2 linked regions of the Cohaesibacter sp. ES.047 genome follow. The protein of the gene in region 1 interacts with the protein of each later gene in a pairwise test. Links are inferred from orthologs where the notes say so. Each region holds a gene or a part of one and is shown in the gene's direction. Other genes may lie near its edges.

The links. Proteins that work in one complex are often made in the same cells at the same time.
Region 2: the proteins of topA (region 1) and CPH65_RS10605 interact in binary tests that used the Escherichia coli proteins (3 or more experiments, as listed by UniProt). The link is inferred for Cohaesibacter sp. ES.047 from one-to-one orthologs.

What each region holds. Positions count from the first base shown.
Region 1 is NZ_LT907844.1:4,593,228-4,596,945, forward strand. What follows is about bases 144-3,312. They hold topA (type I DNA topoisomerase), read left to right. Parts: upstream 144-457; coding sequence 458-3,112; downstream 3,113-3,312. Other genes in these bases: rnr (ribonuclease R), read left to right, coding at 3,179-3,312. In the rest of the region: CPH65_RS21030 (hypothetical protein), read right to left, coding at 1-132; more of rnr, read left to right, coding at 3,313-3,718. UniProt on the Escherichia coli protein: Releases the supercoiling and torsional tension of DNA, which is introduced during the DNA replication and transcription, by transiently cleaving and rejoining one strand of the DNA duplex.
Region 2 is NZ_LT907844.1:2,321,247-2,324,726, forward strand. What follows is about bases 255-3,185. They hold CPH65_RS10605 (YigZ family protein), read left to right. Parts: upstream 255-1,397; coding sequence 1,398-1,973; downstream 1,974-3,185. Other genes in these bases: CPH65_RS10600 (2'-deoxycytidine 5'-triphosphate deaminase), read left to right, coding at 282-1,379; CPH65_RS10610 (GNAT family N-acetyltransferase), read left to right, coding at 2,228-3,185. In the rest of the region: more of CPH65_RS10610, read left to right, coding at 3,186-3,205; CPH65_RS10615 (glutathione S-transferase), read right to left, coding at 3,223-3,480.

The sequences.
Region 1 (3,718 bases):
CTCCAAAAGATAGACCAGCATTGCCAGTTCACTCTGGCGCGCCATCTGGGTCAGATCTTGCAAATGCGCATAAATATAGTCCGCTGTCTTGGCTGACGAACCGCGCGAGGCTTCCGTTGCACTGTCTCTCACAATGATTACTCCGAACTCCGGTGCTGCATTCGCCCGAAGAGTTTTGGAACTGGTTTCCAGTGCTGACGAGCAAATCAACACCAGCTGAATTATTTAGTTGCACCAATATAATATATATATCCTTAGTTGCAACTCCATATTTTCGACGCATGTGTGAAAGACAAAATAACTGATCCGATTTTGCTTCCCGCCCTTGACCTTGATGAGGTAAGCGGTCATGTGACTGAGGTTGAAGATATAAGAATCAGGGAAAACCGCCACCAACCGGTCACAACTTTGTCGTGTTCGCAGAATAGTGGTGGGGAAGAAGAAGTACGGATCTCCTATGGACGTAGTCATCGTAGAATCACCAGCCAAAGCCAAAACCATCAATAAGTATTTAGGCAGCAATTACAAAGTTTTGGCATCATATGGGCACGTTCGGGACTTACCGTCTAAAGATGGTTCGGTCTTGCCGGACGACGACTTTGCCATGACCTGGGAAGCCGACGCGAAAAGCAAGAAACGGCTCTCCGAAATTGCAGATGCCGTCAAACAATCCGACCGTCTCATCCTCGCGACTGACCCTGATCGCGAGGGAGAAGCCATCTCTTGGCACGTACTTCAGGTGTTGAAAAACCGCCGCGGCGTGCTCAAGGACAAGCCGGTCCAGCGGGTCGTGTTCAACGCCATCACCAAGGAATCCATTCTCGAAGCGATGAAGCATCCACGCGACATCGACACGCCGCTGGTTGATGCCTATCTGGCTCGCCGTGCGCTCGATTATCTCGTCGGCTTCACCCTGTCGCCCGTACTTTGGCGCAAGCTTCCCGGTGCCCGTTCAGCAGGGCGCGTTCAATCGGTTGCCTTGCGCCTTGTATGTCAGCGCGAGGAAGAAATCGAACAATTTGTTCCGCAGGAATACTGGTCGATCGTCGCGGACCTGCAAACTGCAGGCAACGCCGATTTTCAAGCCCGACTGGTCGCCGTGGATGGCAAGAAGAAAGGCCGCCTCGACATCCCCAACGGAACCGAGGCAGCCGACATCAAGGGGCTGATCGAAGCGGCGGATCTGCGCATCCGGTCTGTAGAAGCCAAGCCGGTTCGGCGCAACCCGTTCGCCCCGTTCACCACGTCGACATTGCAGCAGGAAGCCTCTCGCAAGCTGGGCTTTGCCGCCGCCCGCACGATGCAGATCGCCCAGAAACTCTATGAAGGGGTTTCCGTTGGTGGCGAGACAACCGGTCTCATCACTTATATGCGTACAGATGGTGTGCAGATCGCCCCCGAGGCCATTGGCCCCATCCGCGCTGAAATCGAGAAAGAATTCGGCAAACAGTATCTGCCTGACAAGCCGCGCATCTATTCCACCAAGGCCAAGAACGCTCAGGAGGCCCACGAGGCCATCCGCCCGACCGATGTTGTGCGTCATCCAAAACAGATGGCCCAATATCTCGATGAGGAACAGCTCAAACTCTACACGCTGATCTGGCGCCGGACCATGGCCAGCCAGATGGAATCGGCCCAGATGGAGCGCACCACCGTCGATATCGTCGCCCGAAGCGGTTCACGCAGCGCAGACTTGCGCGCCACCGGCTCGGTCGTTCGCTTTGATGGCTTCCTTACTCTTTACACCGAGAGCAAGGACGACGAAGACGATGAAGAGAGCAATCGCCTGCCACCGATGAGCGAAGGCGAGGCTCTCGCGCAGAAGGCCGTCACGGCAACCCAGCATCACACCGAGCCGCCACCGCGCTTCACCGAGGCCACCCTCATCAAGCGCATGGAAGAGCTAGGCATCGGACGCCCGTCCACCTACACCGCGACCCTTTCGGTTTTGGGTGATCGTGGTTATGTGGTGCTCGACAAGAAACGCCTCATTCCCGAAGCCAAGGGACGGCTGGTTACCGGCTTCCTGTCCAACTTCTTCGAACGTTATGTGCAGTATGACTTTACGGCGAGCCTTGAAGAAAAGCTCGACCAAATTTCGGCTGGCGAGCTCGAATGGAAGGACGTCCTGCGCGATTTCTGGAAAGACTTCTCCTCACACGTGGATGGCACCAAGGAACTGCGCGTCAGTCAGGTGCTCGACACGCTCAATGAAGTTCTGGCCGCCTATGCCTTCCCGCCCAAGGAAGAGGGCAAGGATCCCCGCGCCTGCCCGGCTTGCGAAACGGGCCAGCTCAGCCTCAAGACAAGCCGATATGGCGCCTTCATCGGTTGTTCCAACTATCCTGAATGCGGCTATACCCGACAGTTGACCGCCGACGGCAACGGCGACAATCAGGGCAATGCAGATGCAGGACCAAAGGGTCTGGGGACCGATCCCGAAACGGGTCTTGAAGTCTCCTTGCGCACCGGTCGTTTTGGCCCCTATGTGCAGCTTGGTGACGAGAAGAAGCCGCCCCGCTCCTCCATTCCCAAGGGATGGGAGCTCGACAGCATCGATCTGGAAAAGGCCCTCAAGCTGCTTTCCCTGCCGCGCGAAGTCGGCCCGCATCCAGAAGACGGCAAAATGATTTCTGCTGGGCTTGGCCGCTACGGTCCTTTCGTGCTGCACGAGGGCACCTATGCCAACCTTCCCGGCGTCGAAGACATTTTCACCGTTGGTCTCAACCACGCTGTGAGCCTGCTCGCTGAAAAACGCGCCAATGGCGGCGGACGGCGAACAGCACAGGTTCTCAAGGATCTGGGCGAGCATCCTGACGGCGGTGCAATTGCCGTCAAGTCTGGCCGCTACGGACCTTATGTCAATCACGGCAAGATCAACGCGACGCTGCCCAAGGACTTGAAGCCCGAAGACGTCACTTTGGAAAAGGCTCTGGAGCTCATCGCTGAAAAGGCAGAAAAGAGCGGCAAAAAGAAACCCGCCGCCAAAAAGCCTGCTGCCAAGAAAACCACAGCCAAAAAGACGACGGCCAAGAAGACAACGGCGAAAAAACCTGCAGCCAAGAAGAAGCCTGCCGCCAAATCCGAATCCGAAGACACAGACGAAAGCTGATGATCCGACATTGGGGAGATCGCCTCGTCTCAAGTCTTGGATCATGACCAAGAAAAGGACCGGTCCTTGATACGCAAACGCAGACCGACCGTTGAAGACGGCCTTCCCTCCAAGGAGGAAATCCTTGCCTTTATCGCCGAAAATCCCGGCAAGGCCGGCAAGCGGGAAATCGCCCGGGCTTTCGGCATCACTGGCGGTGCGCGCATTGGTCTCAAGCGCCTTCTGAAAGAACTCACCGAGGACGGCCATCTCGAGAAGAGCCGCAAGCGCCTGACAAAGGCGGGCGAGCTGCCAGCCGTTGGTGTCTATCGCATTGTCGAGCGCGACCCTCAGGGCGATCTGATCGGCCTGCCGGTCAAGTGGGAGAGCGAGGAGCATGGCGAACCGCCGCGCCTGCTGATCCAGCCGGACAAGAAGTCAAAGGCCGTTCCGGGCATCGGCGACCGCGTTTTGGCCAAACTCATTGAACGTGACCTTGAAGCCTTTGAAATGCCGGGCATCCGCCAGGCGGTTCGGGTCATCAAGATCCTGCCCAAGCGCGAGGATTCCATTCTTGGCATCTATCGCCGCGATCCCATCAATGGTGGTGGCAGGCTCGTGCCGATC
Region 2 (3,480 bases), 2.3 Mb from region 1 along the record:
CGAAGACTGTTTTCTAGCTTAAGCGCAAGTTAAGCCAAACAAGATGCATCCTAGAGCCAGATGCCGTTTTGCGCGCACTTGCAACGGTTTGTGCCATTGGTAATTTTACTTGGACATGAGAATGAAAATTGCCGCCGAAGCGGCTTTGCTCGAAAAATGCAGTTGGTTCGACGGGCAAAAGGCAAGGCAAACGGCTTCTTGCAGGGCCTTGACGCGGCCGCAATTGCACTGATCCGGCGAACTTGGTAAACAAGCGCAAGTCAACTCATGCAGGCGGTCTCATGTCTCTTCTTTCTTTCTCCGGATCCGGTATTCTCAATGACGCGGATATCGCCGCGCTGGTGAACGCGGGGGCCATCGCTTTCGACACGCCCCTTGATGGAGACCAGATCCAGCCTGCCAGCCTCGATCTGCGTCTCGGGCGCACGGCCTATCGGGTCCGCGCATCCTTTCTGCCCGGTCCGGATCGCACGGTGAAGGACAAGCTTGATCATCTTCAGCTACACCAGATCGACCTTAGTGAGGGAGCTGTGCTGGAAACCGGTTGCGTTTATATCGTGCCGCTGATGGAGAGCCTGACGCTGCCCGAAGGCATCGCCGCAGCAGCCAATCCCAAGAGCTCAACCGGACGGCTCGACATTTTCACCCGCGTCATCGCCGACCGATCTCAGCAGTTCGACAAGATCCCCAAGGGTTATTCCGGACCGCTCTATATGGAAGTCAGTCCCCGGACCTTTCCCATTCTCGCCCGTTCCGGTAGCCGCCTGACCCAGATCCGCTTCCGTCAGGGACGCGTGGTCCTTGACGATGCCGAGCATCTGGCCCTGCATCAGGCCGAGACCCTTGTGGCCTCGAGCGATCCCTTCATCGCCGATGGCATTGCCCTGTCGATTGATCTTGCCGGAGACGGTGTCGTGGGCTATCGCGCCAAGCGCCATGCTGCCGTGATCGACGTGGATCGCCGCGACGCGCAGGATCTTCTCGATTTCTGGGAGCCGATCATGGGCCGCGGACGGGGGGAGCTGGTGCTGGATCCAGACGAATTCTACATTCTCGTATCAAACGAAGCAGTGCATGTCCCGCCTCTCTATGCTGCGGAAATGGTGCCATTCGACCCGCTTGTCGGAGAGTTCCGCGTGCATTACGCGGGCTTCTTTGATCCCGGCTTTGGTCATTCTCAAGCAGGTGGTTCAGGAAGCCGTGCCGTCCTTGAGGTGCGCAGCCATGAAGTGCCCTTCATCGTGGAGCATGGTCAGATTATTGGGCGTCTGGCCTATGAGCGCATGCGCGCGCGGCCTGAGACCCTTTACGGGGCCGGGATGGGCTCGAACTATCAGGCACAAGGGCTGAAACTGTCGAAACATTTCCGGTCGGCCTGATCCCGGCGAAGGCCATTGATGATGAAGACCATTGAAAAAGAAGTCTATGCCGAACTGGAAGAGAAAAAGTCCCGGTTTCTGGCTTTTCTCGTTCCCATCAAGACATTTGATGCCCGCCTTGAAGCGTTGCGCGTCGAGCATAGAAAGGCGTCTCATCACGTCACGGCCTTTCGCTGCATCCATGACGACGACCGCATCGAGGAAGGTGCCAAGGACGACGGCGAACCGGCAGGGACTTCGGGCATGCCGATGCTCAAGGTGCTCATCGGGCGCGACCTCATCAACTGCGGTGTGATTGTGGTGCGCTATTTCGGTGGCACCAAGCTGGGGGCGGGTGGTTTGGCTCGGGCCTATTCGGGCGCTGCGTCCATGGCCATCGACCGGGCAGATCTGGTCACCTGGGAGCGCATTGAGACCCGCACCGCTACGGGGCGCTTTGAACAGACTTCGGACATAGAAAGACAGATTACCCTGTTGTCCCTTGAGGTGCTTGAGCGCAACTACCATGAAGAAGGGGTCGATATAACCTTAAAAGGCCCCCAATCTGCTCTGGAAGACTTTGACGCCTTCATGGAAGAACTCAATCTTTATTAACCATGCCAGTCGCCAATCATGGAAAACGGGCCATATTGCGCATTGTTGTGTAGTTTGCATGGCGCGGATTCACACTTGCTTATTCTCTCTGTGTGAAGTTGGTGTCTAAAGATTGAAAACACCATCAGGTTGTGAAGAGCAAGATGCTTGAGTTTAGCGTAGCTGCAAGTTTTGATTATCGATCGGACGAATACCGCGAGTTGTTTCAGGCTGCGGAGGTAACAGCCTTCCAGCATCCAGCGTGGCATTCTGCCATGCAGCGACACATTCGCAAACTGTCCAGCGTCGAAGAGCGTACGCTTATCATGCGGTGCAGCCAATCCGGACGTCTGCTCGGTCTTGTTCCCTTGACCGCGCGCCGCAAGATGCGTGCGACCATCCTTGAATATGCCAATCTGGGCCTCGTCGACTATGCCCTTCCGACCCTGCATCCCGACATTTGGAACTGGGTTCCCGATCCCGTAACGCTTGGTGTGAAATTGAGCGAGACCCTCGGGGCCTACGACATGCTGCGTATCAAGCACATGCCAGCCGACAACCCAGAGATCATGCGCCTGTTCCCCAATGCCTACATGGAGCGGGCCAGTTTTTCCGCTCATGCGGTTGAGTTGGGACCGGATTATGATGAGTGGCGACAGACCGCCATTTCCAAAGCCGAGCGCAAGTCCCGCGACAAGAAACGGCGCGCGATGCTACGCAACGGGGAATGGCAGATGCGTGTGCTGACCGATCCGATTGAGATCCGCACGGCATTCGAATATCTGCGTGTCTATCACAAGGACCGCTATGCGGACCGTCCCGGCTTCGACATGCTGCAGGATCCGGCATCCTTCGACTTTTATGTCGATCTTGCTATCAATGAAGCCGAGAGCGGGTTTGCCCGCACCTACCAGTTCACCTACGATGATCGCGTCGCCGCCGTCCAGTTCGGCATCGCTGATCGGGGACGCTATGTCTATCTGATGATGGGGCTCGACTATCAGCGCATGAGCAAATATTCCCCAGGTCTGCTGATGACCGAGGATATTGCCCGTGACTGTATCGACCGCGGCATGACCTTGTTTGACCTTGCTGTGGGGGACGAACCCTACAAGGCGAAATTCGGCACCAAGTCAACACCGATCTATACGCTCTGGCATGCCCATTCCATGCTGGGCAGTGTCGGCATGGGCGTTGCTGATATGGTCCGGGGATCGCAATTCTCAGGTCGCATCCGCCGTTGGGTCAGCTGACCTGAAACCGCTTTCCCTCAATCTGCATCAGGAAACAGGGTGACCGGATCACCGGGTTTCCAAACCGGCCATTTGCGAAAGATCTGCGCAAACAAGTCCGACCCCTCATGTCCTTCAAGCCATTGCTTCAGCCGCTCGGGCGCAGCCTCGTCGAACCATGCCCTGTCGGTGTTGGCAAACTGGCGCACGAAGGGAAAGAGCGCGATGTCAGCAAGGGATATGCGCGCACCGAAAAGCTGCGGTGACGCGTCCAGTCGATCAAAAAGCGGCGTTAG